Regions from separate parts of the Parabacteroides sp. AF14-59 genome, predicted to be linked through region 2. Evidence: riboswitches for the same ligand, from Rfam matches in the RefSeq annotation. Region 2 holds a riboswitch; each other region holds the start of a gene.
The links. A riboswitch is a leader RNA that binds a small molecule or an ion and turns the genes downstream of it on or off. The one in region 2 is predicted to bind cobalamin.

Region 1 (4,292 bases), on a different contig from region 2:
ATCACATGTATGGTAGTGCCATTTTCATGTGTAATAGTTCTCTCTTCGTCTTTGGTTATAATATACATCCTTTTTAAAGGATAAACATTGTTTAATTTGATCAGACCTTCTACTTCCCGTTGATAAGTGGCTTCATCTTGCAGGGAGTAACTTACCTGATAGGCTGTCTCTATTTCCGGAATAATGAAATCAACCTCTATATTCTGGTTGTAGAAATAAACTTTGTTGCCATATTGTTTATATAGATGTATAGCGACCATAATAGGGGTGAGATGTTACAAAGATAAGAAATCGTTTTGTATAGAAGACGATTCTTTGTTAAAATCGTCTTCTATACAAAACGATTCTTTGTTTTACTTGGGGGCTTTTACTGATTCAATGCCTGCTCGATATCTGCAATGATATCGTCTGCACTTTCGATGCCGACAGAGAAACGGATCAGGTCAGGAGCAATACCAGCTTCCTTCAACTGTTCGTCTGTCAACTGACGGTGCGTATGGCTTGCCGGGTGAAGCACACAAGTACGGGCATCTGCTACATGGGTAACGATAGCAGCCAGTTTCAGGCTATCCATAAACTTAATGGAAACATCGCGTCCGCCTTTCAATCCGAATGACAGCACACCGCATGAACCGTTCGGCAGATATTTCTTTGTCAACTCATAATACTTATTACCTTCCAGATCCGGATAGTTCACCCAGGCTACTTTGTCGCAATTCTGAAGCCATTTAGCAACAGCCAACGCATTTTTACAATGCTGTGGCATGCGCAGATGTAAAGTCTCCAAACCTAAGTTCAGCAAGAATGCATTCTGTGGAGACTGGATAGATCCCAGGTCACGCATCAACTGGCTGGTCGCTTTGGTGATATACGCCATCTTACCGAATGTCTTTGTATAAGTCAATCCGTGATAAGACTCGTCCGGCTGGCAAAGGCCCGGATATTTGTCGGCATGTGCTTCCCAATCGAAGTTACCGCTATCGACGATACAGCCTCCAACAGCAGTTGCATGTCCATCCATATATTTAGTTGTAGAATGGGTTACGATATCTGCTCCCCATTCGAACGGACGGCAGTTGATCGGTGTGGCAAACGTATTATCGACGATCAATGGTACCCCATGTTTATGGGCGATATGAGCGAACTTTTCGATATCCAGTACCATTACTCCCGGATTGGAAATCGTTTCGCCGAACAATAACTTTGTATTCGGACGGAATGCCTTACTGATCTCTTCTTCACTGGCATCCTGATCGATGAAAGTACATTCGATACCCAGTTTCTTTAACGTGACGGACAATAAATTGTATGTACCTCCATAAATACCGGTAGCACTTACGATATGATCGCCGGCTTCGCAGATATTGAAACAGGCAAAGAAGTTAGCTGCCTGTCCGGATGAAGTCAACATGGCTGCAACACCACCTTCCAGAGCTGCTATCTTACTGGCAACAGCATCGTTGGTCGGGTTTTGCAGGCGGGTATAGAAATAGCCGCTCTCTTCCAGGTCGAATAATTTCGCCATCTGTTCGCTGGTTTCATACTTGAAGGTAGTACTTTGATAGATTGGAAGTACGCGCGGTTCTCCCTTTTTCGGTTGCCAACCACCTTGTACACACAAAGTTGCCGGCTTAAATGAATTGCTCATATTATTAAATGTTTGCTATGTAATTGTTTCTGCAGACAAAAGTAAAGAATAGTTTGTTCCATTCGTACAAATCAGCGATCATTTATAAAAAATAGCTTACCGTTTAAAAATAATCTTTACCTTTGTACCCGAATTTTGGTGTCACGATTCCATTTCTACGGAAGAGTGATGAAAAGGGAATCAGGTGAAAATCCTGAACAGACCCGCTGCTGTAAGCTCCGCCAAAGTCTTTGAACACGACTCAATCCACTGTTCGCAATGAATGGGAAGGACGTTCAAAGATGGAGTAAGTCAGAAGACCTGCCAGAATAATAGTTGAAGGCTTTCGGGAAATAGGGCTGAAAACATATGAGTAAGAGCTTTTCACTATATTATTGGGGCTTTGTCTGTTCATGTGTTCTATTTTATTTCATCGGGAGCATACAGTATAATAACGGTTAACAAACTTGATGAAATGAGAGGTTTCATACATGTCCTTTTTCTATTTATTTACTTGTTTTCTGCCAATCTGTCGGCGCAGAATAAAGTGACTCTTTCCGGTGAAGTCAAAGACCAGGAGGGTATTCCGCTTTCTTCGGTGACAGTTGCCCTGGAGAATACGACGGTCGGTACTTATACAAACGATCGGGGATATTATTCCTTGACTGTAACTCCGGGAAGACATACTGTTATTGTCACTTCATTAGGGTATAATACGATAAAGACCCAGATCGATCTCCGTAAAAGTAAAACAGTGGATTTTACAATGGAGGAAAACTCCGTTACTCTGAATTCGGTGGAGGTATATGGCAAATCGAAAACCCAGAAGATCAAAGAAAGTGCTTTTTCAGTAAATGCCCTCGATATAAAGCCGCAGATCAACTCATTGAAGAACCTCAATGAGATCGTGAACCGGACAACCGGTATAAAGATCAGGGAGGAAGGTGGAGTCGGTTCCGACTTCGATCTTTCTATTAATGGGTTATCAGGCAATTCCGTCCGTTACTTTATCGATGGGATGCCTCTGGATACAAAAGGAAGCGGTGTCTCGCTGGCAAATCTTCCTGTCAATATCATTGACAGGGTGGAAATATATAAAGGGGTAGTTCCTGCCAGCCTGGGTTCGGATGCTCTGGGGGGCGCCATTAATATTATTACCAGTCAGGAAAAAAAGAATTATCTGGATGCTTCTTATGGTATAGGTTCTTTCCATACTCATAGAGCTGACCTGAATGCCCAATTCGTAGAACCGAAGACCGGATTGATCATCAAGCCGACCGTCGGTGTCAATTATTCCAAGAATGATTATAAGATGAAAGGTGTCGAGGTATGGGATGAAGATAGCCGTAAATATATTGAAGTCAACCGTAAACGGTTTCATGACGATTATTTTTCCTTGTTAGGACAATTGGAAGCAGGCTTTGTCGATAAAGCGTGGGCAGATGCTTTCTTTGTTTCCGGATCTTATTCCAAAATAGATAAAGAAATACAGACAGGGTCTATCCAGACAAAGGTGATCGGTAATGCAGAGCGTCATTCCGATGCCTGGAATGTATCAGCCCGTTATCAAAAACGGTTTGAGAAAATCAATACGAGCGCATCGTTTTCCCATACCTGGGACGCGTCGCTTACCGTCGATACTGCTTATCGTATCTATGACTGGAACGGTGATTTTACTCCCTCATCCCGAAACGAGCTTAATGGCCGTGGACGTTCTATGCGTCATTACAACCGTCCAATGACTATTTTCCGCGGAGGTGTCGATTATGCGATCAACCGGCATCATTCAGTCAGTCTGAACTATCTGCTTAACCGTACCGGAAATAAACGCCGTGATGATGTCGACGAAACTTTTGAACCGACCAACGATGTACTGACCAAGCATATTCTCGGATTGACTTACAATCAGTCTTTTTTCGACGGAAGATGGGAGAGTACTGTTTTTATTAAAGACTATATAAATGCAACCTCTATCGGACAAAACGATCTTGCCTGGATAACCGGTTCGGAGGATGCCAAAGGACATTCTTCCAACAGTTATTGGGGAGGCGGTTTGGGGCTACGTTATACATTTTGGGATGCACTGGCTGGAAAGGTTTCTTATGAACATAGTGTGCGTCTTCCTTTGTCGCGTGAGCTGCTCGGAAACGGAACGACCATCTATCCCAATCTCGCCCTTCATCCCGAAAGCAGCGATAATATAAACCTGGGCCTTTTTGGTAACTGGTATCCTGCTTACGGTCATTCTTTCTATTATGAGGTCAACGGATTTCTCCGCTTTGTCGACGATTATATTCAGGCAACCGTATCGGAAAAAGAAGGTATGATGCAATACGAGAATATTCCGGCTGTACATGTGAAAGGTATTGAAGGGGAAATGCGCTACAACTGGAAAAACAGCTTTCAGATAATGGTCAACTGTAGTTATAACGAAGCACGCGACCAGAAGAAATATAAAACCGACGGTAAGCCTTCGGCTACTTATAATAACCGTGTGCCTAATCGTCCCTGGGTGTATAGCAATGCTGATGTGAGCTATACATTTCACAATCTGGCGCAGAAGGAAGATAACCTTCGCATCGGATATTCCTGGCAATGGATACATTGGTTTTACTTATCATGGGAAGCATACGGAGCTCTTGAAAGCAAGTCGCGTATCCCGACT
Region 2 (4,292 bases):
ATAATGCCGAACTGATCCGGGGAGAAGGAGGCAAAAGTTATACGGTGAATACACATTTCCTGTCTTATGCCGTCGATATTGTCGATACACAGATGAAATATCTGCGTATGCGTAAGAGCAGCGAAGAACGGCAGGATAACAAGATCGTTTCTCCTATGCCCGGAAAAGTCGTGAAGGTGTTGGTGGAGAAAGGCGACCGTCTGGAAGCCGGTGATATCGTCATCGTGATAGAGGCGATGAAAATGCAGAGTAATTATAAGGTAAGTTCAGCCTGTACGGTACGTGAGGTATTGGTCAAAGAAGGAGATTCGGTAGCAAGCAACCAGGTTCTTCTGTCGCTGGACGTAATAACAGATAAAGAAGAATAAAATGGGAAAGGAACAGTTGTATAAGACCTTTGAAGAACTGGATAAGACAGCTTCGCAGGGAGGTGGTATTACCCGTATCGAAAAGCAGCATGAATCCGGCCGGATGACAGCCCGCGAACGGATCGATATGTTGCTGGATAAAGGGACGTTCAACGAATTGGATAAATTTGTGGTTCACCGCTGTACGAATTTCGGCATGGATAAGAATAAAATCCCCGGCGACGGGATCGTATCCGGCTACGGTAAAGTAGACGGACGGCAAGTCTTTGTCTATGCCTACGACTTTACAGCCTACGGAGGTACGTTGAGCGCGACGAATGCCGCCAAGATAGTGAAAGTTCAGCAACTGGCACTGAAAAGCGGTTCACCGGTCATTGCCCTGAACGATTCGGGAGGAGCCCGTATCCAGGAAGGTGTGAACAGCCTGGCCGGATATGCTTCTATTTTTTATCAGAATACGATGGCCTCGGGTGTCGTTCCTCAGATCTCGGCTATTCTGGGACCTTGTGCCGGTGGGGCCTGTTATTCTCCGGCATTGACCGATTTTATCTTTATGGTAAAGGATAAAAGCCACATGTTCATTACCGGACCGGATGTAGTCAAGGCGGTCACTCATGAGGAAGTGGGGAAGGAAGAACTGGGAGGTGCCTATACGCATAGCAGTAAGAGCGGTGTCACCCATTTTATGTGCGATACGGAAGAGGAAACATTGATGAGTATTCGTGAATTGCTGAGTTTCCTTCCTTCAAATAATATGGAGGATGCACCGGTCGTTTCCTGTTCCGACGATGTCCGGCGTGAAGATGAAGCTTTGCAACAGGTGATCCCGGATGATCCGAATGTGCCTTACGATATCAAAGATATCATAGAACCTGTTGTCGATAATCATTATTTCTTCGAGGTAATGCCTCATTTTGCAAAGAATATCGTAGTCGGTTTCGCCCGTTTGGGCGGACGTTCGGTAGGTATCGTTGCCAATCAACCGGCATTTCTGGCAGGCGTGTTGGATATCGATGCTTCCGATAAGGCGGCACGCTTTATCCGCTTCTGCGATTGCTTCAACATCCCGTTGATCACATTTGAAGATGTTCCGGGATTTTTGCCCGGTTGCCAGCAGGAACATGACGGTATTATCCGCCACGGCGCCAAGATCGTGTATGCTTATGCGGAAGCGACCGTTCCCAAGATCACGCTGATCACCCGGAAAGCCTATGGCGGTGCTTATATCGTGATGTCGAGCAAACCGACCGGAGCCGATATAAACCTGGCCTATCCGATGGCTGAAATCGCCGTGATGGGAGCTGAAGGTGCTGTGAATATCCTGTACCGGAAAGCAACCGGCGAAGAAAAAGAACAGGCAATGAAAGAGTATACCGAGCAATTCTCCAATCCTTACCGGGCAGCCGAACAAGGATTTATCGATGAGATTATCATGCCGAGGCAGACTCGCTTCAAACTGATACAGGCGCTGGAGATGGCAAAGAACAAGAGCCAGAGCAATCCGCCGAAGAAACATGGCAATATGCCATTATAACGATTTGATTTTGTTGTTAGAATTTATGAATGGCAATCCCTGTCGACCGTGAGGCTGGCAGGGATTTTTTATTGTAAAAAACTTATGATTAAATAGTTGTTATATCTTTTTATTTTGTAGTTTTGCCGTCGAATTGGTTCCGTATCGTCTGGTCGGATGATGTGGATTAAAAGGGAATCGGGTGTAAATCCCGGACAGTCCCGCTGCTGTGAAGCTCCGTTCAACATTCTGAAAACAACTAATGCCACTGACGATTCAGTTGACAGTGGAGAGTTGACAGTTGACAGTTTTTCTGTCAGTATTTTATCTGTCAACTGTTATCTGTCAACTGTCAACTATTGCGTCGGGAAGGCTTCAGGATGGGAGTCAGTCAGAAGACCTGCCGTTCATTAAAGGCTGTTTTTCTCGTGGGTTAGAAAAGTAGTTCGAAAAGAATATTTATCGTTTAAGGAGGTAACATTTATGGAGAAGCTTTGTGCGCGTTGCGGCGCGAAGTTATCAGGTTGTGACGGCTTTTCGCCGGAGGATCAGCATGTATTTACCGATCTGGATCAATGCCAGCAGGTTTTTATCAGGGTCTATTATAAGGATTGCCTGTGCCCTTCATGTGTTCAGCATGTAAAGGATAATTTTTATGCTTTTGATATTTCATCTGCATATCTGAAAAATAAATAATTATGGAGTGGATAAGTGAACTGCTGTGGGGAGAGGGAATAGGGCATTCTATTCTTTTGTTATCGCTGGTGATCGCTGTGGGAATCCAGTTAGGCAAGATCAAGGTATTCGGTATCTCATTGGGTATAACCCTGGTGTTGTTTGTCGGTATCTTACTGGGACATTTCGGTTTTACCATTAATCCAGCCGTGATCCATTTCTTCAAGGAGTTCGGGTTGATCCTGTTCGTTTATTCTGTCGGTATGCAGGTCGGTCCCGGTTTTTTCTCTTCGTTCAAAAAGGGGGGAATGACATTGAACGGGTTGGCTTGCGGAATTGTTTTCCTCGGCGTTGTAACGGCGTTGGTCATTCATTTCATAACGGATATTCCCATGCCGACAATGGTCGGTATTTTGTCGGGAGCGGTAACAAATACACCCGGTTTGGGTGCGGCCCAACAGGCTTTTACCGATATGACGGGTACATCGAATGAAACGATCGCGCTGGGATATGCTGTTGCTTATCCGCTGGGGGTTGTCGGTATTATCCTTTCCATGTTGTTTGTCCGCTACATTTTTCATATCAGTTTTGAGAAAGAGACAGAACAACTGGAAGCGGAGAACGATGTGCATAACAGTGAAGCGACTCCCATATCGCTTGTCGTGAAGAATCCCGCACTTTTCGGACGGAAGGTGATGGAACTCGGCGCTTTTCTCGAACACCGGCAATATGTGATATCCCGTATCTGGCGGAAGAAGAGCAATAAAGTCGAGATCGTGACCGGCAATACGATTCTGGATGAGGATGATAAGATATTTGTGATCACAACAGAGCATGACGCAGAGACTATAAAAACTTTTGTCGGTCCCGAAATAGAAATGGACCGTAAACAGTGGATCCCTGCTGAAAGTGCTTTTGTGAGCCGTCGTATTCTGGTTACCAAACCGGAACTGACTGGTTCCCGTCTGGGTGATTTGCAGTTACGGCGTTTGCACGGTATCAATGTGACGCGTGTAAACCGTGCCGGAGTCGAACTGGTGGCTACTCAGGGACTGCAATTGCAGGTGGGCGACCGCGTAACGGTGGTCGGTAGTGAACTGGCTGTCGATAAGGTGAGTACGATATTGGGTAATTCGATGAAGCGTTTGAATGAACCTAACCTGATCCCTATTTTTATCGGTATCGCTTTGGGTATTATTCTGGGTAGTATCCCATTCACTGTCCCGGGAATCCCGCAACCGATCAAACTAGGTCTGGCGGGTGGTCCGCTGGTGGTTTCTATTCTATTGAGCCGCTTCGGATATCGTTACAAGTTGGTTACTTATACGACCCAGAGTGCCAACCTGATGCTGAGGGAGATCGGTATAACCATGTTCCTTGCTTGTGTCGGATTGAGTGCCGGAGACGGATTCGTGGATACGATTGTCAATAAAGGGGGAGTTGCCTGGATCGGTTACGGTTTTATTATAACGATGTTACCGTTGCTGATCATCGGTTTTGCCGGCAGGTATTTCTTCAAACTGAATTATTTTACGCTGATGGGATTGCTGGCCGGTAGTACGACCGACCCTCCTGCGTTGGCTTATGCGAATGCAACGGCAGGCAACGACGCTCCAGCAGTCGGATATGCGACGGTTTATCCGTTGACCATGTTCCTGCGCGTACTGACTGCCCAATTAATGATATTATTCTTCTGCTAAATTTAATAGATTTGGTTGTTAGAAAATTGTTCAATA
Region 3 (4,292 bases), on a different contig from region 2:
CCGGATTGCTGTTGTATCGGTCGCATCGATATTGATTGTTTGCGAATCGGTGGTAAGCCTGTAGTAAGGATACTTTTGCCAGGTTGCCCATTCGATGCTTTTTACACTGTCGACCGCCTCCAGTACTTTCCGGTAATCCAGATGATAGGCAGAGGCGACAAAACGTCCTTCCGATCCGCCCCACGGGATGCGGCGTGACATATCCTGCTTTTCTTTCGGAGCTTTTTTCATCCAGTCGGGAATATCCATTAACGACATCATTCCGCTGAAAGCGAATGTAATGGTGAAAATACCGAAGATCAATCCACTGACATAATGCCATTTGAACCATCTTTTCCTGTAAGGGGAAAATAACTTCTTATGGCGGTTGCGCCAGGCCAGTTGTATGGAAAGGATCAATCCTGCCAGGCACATGATACAACCGATGCCGGAACTCCATTTCACGAAGTTGATCCAGGCAACCTGATTCTGGCGGAGCGATGTGAAGTAAACCCAGTGGGGAATGGCTCCGAGCCACGCCCATAAGCGCTGGTCTTTGTCGGTGAATTGCAGGACGCGCCCTGTTTTTGAAGAAATATAGAGTTCATGGCGGCCATCATCCGCAAATGTATATTTATAGATGGGGAACTCTTCGCGCAACCGTCCGAAAGGAATCCATTGATCCAGCTTATACATCGAATCCACACGCAGGATCGGAGATGAGCACCATTGTGCTGCAGTCCGCTTGATAGTTTCGTCATTTATTGCTTCGACTGGTTGCAGAGAGTCTGCATAGAGTGTTTCGGGCGTATTCTTTCCCCGGAAATGAACCACAGGCCGGTCAAAATACATTTCCATGGAGAGTGAACGGACCTGTGCTGAATCGGGAAGAACGGACAGAAGAGTTTCCATATCCGGCAAATTTCCGTCGATAACCTGTTGCCTTTCTAATTTATCCTGTTGTGATGCTCTGGGAAATGAATGATAGATCATTACTATACCTGAAAGAAACCACATCAGAAATAAGATACTCAGAAGTAATCCGAGTATCTTATGTGTAAGTTTTAGTATTTTTCTGAACATTTAGTTTTGTGCTTGAACTTAGTCCTTTTCAGCAGCGTATTGTTTTTTCTTTTCAGTGATATTGACCATTTTATGTTTGGCCGCAAACCTGGCATGATCGATGAATAGTTTCTGGATGTCCGGATTTTGTCCTAATCCCTGCATAAAGACAGACACCTGGTAACCTTTGCTTTCCAGTTCCTGCTTCATATCGCCTGCTATATCGTTGTTGGCATGGTCGCCTGCTACAAACATAAAAGGCATCAGCAGTACTTTCTTTACACCGCTGGCATCCAGTTTGGCTACCATATCGTCGAAAGAAGGATAGCCTTCTACGGTGGTTACATGGTAATCGGTATATCCTTTGGATTGCAGCATATAATCCATCATGGCATACTGTGCCGTGGCTGGTGTATACGTTCCGTGTCCGACAAGAACCGTCGCGCCTTCTTTGGCTCCGTTCTTTGCTACGGCTGCTATCACATCTTCAAAGTCATGCGGTGTATAAAGCAGCGGGTTGCCGATACGTACCTCTTTGAAATTCTTTTCCAGCGGTGCAATGTCTTTGCGAAGCGATTCCATTTCCACCCCTTCGATAATGTTTGTAGATTGGATGAGGATATGAGTATATCCGTCTGCTTTCAGTTTTTCCAGTGCTTCGACCGGATTCAGTTTTTCGATACCGCGGGCTTTCAGGCGGCGTGCCACGATGCGGGAAGTGTAGGCTTCGCGTACTTCCATGTCTTTGAAGGCTTCTTGCGCTTTCCGGTTGATCGCGTCGATGGTGAGAGCACGGGTGTCGTCATACGTGGTACCGAAATGTACCATTAATAAGGCGGCTTTGTCACCCGGTTGCATGGAGGCCAGCATGTCGGATGCCTTGAAGTTCTCGCCGTCATGTGCCCAGCACATAGGTGCGAGCATACAAGCAATAAGTAATAGTAAATGTTTCATATAATGTAAATTAAAAGGTAACGAACGAATACGACAAGCCACAATACCGGCTGTCGGTAAACATTTTCTTTTATCAAAAAGAGATTGTCCGTATGTTTTATCATTCTCCTGACCCCGGGGGAATACGATATAAATAAACCTTGGCAGGTTTCCTGACTTGCCCGGAAAGCGACCTTCCCATCCTTGTATCGGACAGTGGTGTAAGAATGCTTTCCTTATTATCGGGCTCCACAGTAGCGGGCACTGTTCCGGATTCAAACCGGATTCCCTTTTATACGATTAACGGAATGTTATCGTATCACCAAAGCGGGGACAAAGATAGAAAATTATTTAAAATAAGATGGATTTTATATTCTCTTAATTGAATCGGCCGGAACAACTTCCTTGTGGATACTGTTCCATTTACCACAATAAAACCGGACATATCGTATGTCTTAATATTAACGCCAAACAATTAATATATGGAGTGGTTTGCAGATTTACTCAAACATTATCCGGAACTGGCCATTTTTCTTACACTGGCATTGGGCTTCTGGATCGGTAAATTTAAAATAGGGAAGTTTTCTTTGGGGACAGTTACCAGTGTTCTACTGGTCGGAGTATTGATCGGACAATTGCATATAGAGATCGGTGCACCAATTAAATCGGTATTCTTTCTTTTGTTCCTGTTTGCTGTCGGCTACAGTGTAGGACCACAGTTCTTTCGGGGACTGAAGAAGGAAGGGCTTCCGCAGATGCTTTTTGCAGCATTGATGTGCCTGTTCTGTTTGTTCATTCCTTTCCTTCTTGCCAAACTGATGGGATATAATGCGGGCGAAGCTGCCGGGTTACTGGCCGGTTCACAGACTATTTCGGCCGTATTGGGAGTAGCGGAAGATACGATCAATCAGGGAAGCCTGAGCGATGCTGATAAAACGGCTATGATCAATGTGATGCCGGTGGCTTATGCCGTGTCGTATATTTTCGGTACGGCGGGTTCTGCCTGGATCATGAGTGACGTGGCTCCCCGTCTGCTGGGTGGACTGGCATCCGTGAAAAAGGCTTGTAAAGAACTGGAAGCCAGGATGGGAAATGATGACGAAAGTGAGCAGCCCGGATTTATGCCTGCAGCACGTCCTATCACTTTCCGGGCTTATAAGATAAGCAATGACTGGTTCGGTGCCGGAAAGACCGTACAGGAACTGGAGGATTATCTGGAAGAGCAGGGGCGCCGCTTGTTTGTGGAGCGTGTCCGTATCAATAATGTTATTTATGATGTGAAGCCGGACCTGATGCTCCAGAAAGGAAATGAAGTTGTCTTGAGCGGACGGCGTGAGTTTGTGATCGGTGAGGAAGACTGGATAGGGGATGAAGTGAATGATATCGATTTGCTGGATTTCCCCGCAGAGACATTACCTGTATTGATCTCCCGCAAGAAGTTTGCAGGCATGACGGTGGCACAACTCCGCAAGGAAAAGGTGATGCATGGTGTCAGTATCAAGAGTATCAAACGTGCCGGGATCAGTATTCCGGTATTGGCTGCGACCCGGATCGATCCGGGCGATATGCTCGAACTGGTCGGGACAAAGCTGGAAGTGAATGAGGCGGCTGCTACTTTGGGATACGCCGATCGACCTACGAACCAGACGGATATGATCTTTGTCGGGTTGGGTATCTTTATCGGTGGTATAATCGGTTCGCTGGCTATCCACTTCGGGGATATTCCTGTCAGCCTGAGTACGAGTGGCGGGGCGTTGATTGCCGGGTTGGTATTCGGATGGCTTCGCTCCAAACATCCGACATTCGGACGCATTCCGGAGCCTTCGCTTTGGGTGTTGAATAATGTCGGACTGAATATGTTCATTGCCGTGGTCGGGATTACGGCAGGTCCGAGTTTTGTGACCGGATTTAAGGAAGTAGGGGTGAGCCTGTTTGTTATCGGTGCTTTGGCAACGACTATCCCGTTGATTGCCGGTGTCCTTATGGGACGTTATCTCTTTAAATTCCATCCGGCCATCACTCTTGGCTGTACTTCCGGTGCACGAACGACAACTGCCGCCCTCGGTGCCGTGGAAGATGCGGTGGAGAGCCAGACACCGGCATTAGGTTATACTGTTACCTATGCGGTAGGTAATACTCTTTTAATTATCTGGGGAGTAGTAATCGTGTTGTTGATGTAGGGATAACGGGCCAGTGCCATTACTGTGGCAAGACTCTGCCATGCCTTTGGCACAACTCTGCCATTACTATGGCATAACTCTGCCACTAGAGTGGCACTGGCTTCGGCTTAGGAGAGAACATACTCTTTTCATAAGAGT

Region 1: linked by a shared signal. The riboswitch ahead of DWW23_RS18265 (TonB-dependent receptor) and the one ahead of DWW23_RS16170 (hypothetical protein) in region 2 are both predicted to bind cobalamin.
Region 3: linked by a shared signal. The riboswitch ahead of DWW23_RS07365 (sirohydrochlorin cobaltochelatase) and the one ahead of DWW23_RS16170 (hypothetical protein) in region 2 are both predicted to bind cobalamin.

What each region holds. Positions count from the first base shown of each region.
Region 1 is NZ_QUHH01000018.1:117,579-121,870, forward strand. Features, by position in the region: gene DWW23_RS18255 (hypothetical protein) at 1-260, opposite strand, end outside; gene DWW23_RS18260 (O-acetylhomoserine aminocarboxypropyltransferase/cysteine synthase family protein) at 368-1,648, opposite strand; cobalamin riboswitch at 1,768-1,971, shown strand; gene DWW23_RS18265 (TonB-dependent receptor) at 2,103-4,292, shown strand, end outside.
Region 2 is NZ_QUHH01000015.1:33,617-37,908, reverse strand. Features, by position in the region: gene DWW23_RS16180 (biotin/lipoyl-containing protein) at 1-368, shown strand, start outside; gene DWW23_RS16175 (acyl-CoA carboxylase subunit beta) at 370-1,902, shown strand; cobalamin riboswitch at 2,020-2,304, shown strand; gene DWW23_RS16170 (hypothetical protein) at 2,365-2,577, shown strand; gene DWW23_RS16165 (putative transporter) at 2,580-4,256, shown strand.
Region 3 is NZ_QUHH01000005.1:25,681-29,972, forward strand. Features, by position in the region: gene DWW23_RS07360 (PepSY domain-containing protein) at 1-1,062, opposite strand, end outside; gene DWW23_RS07365 (sirohydrochlorin cobaltochelatase) at 1,081-1,995, opposite strand; cobalamin riboswitch at 2,120-2,316, opposite strand; gene aspT (aspartate-alanine antiporter) at 2,457-4,154, shown strand.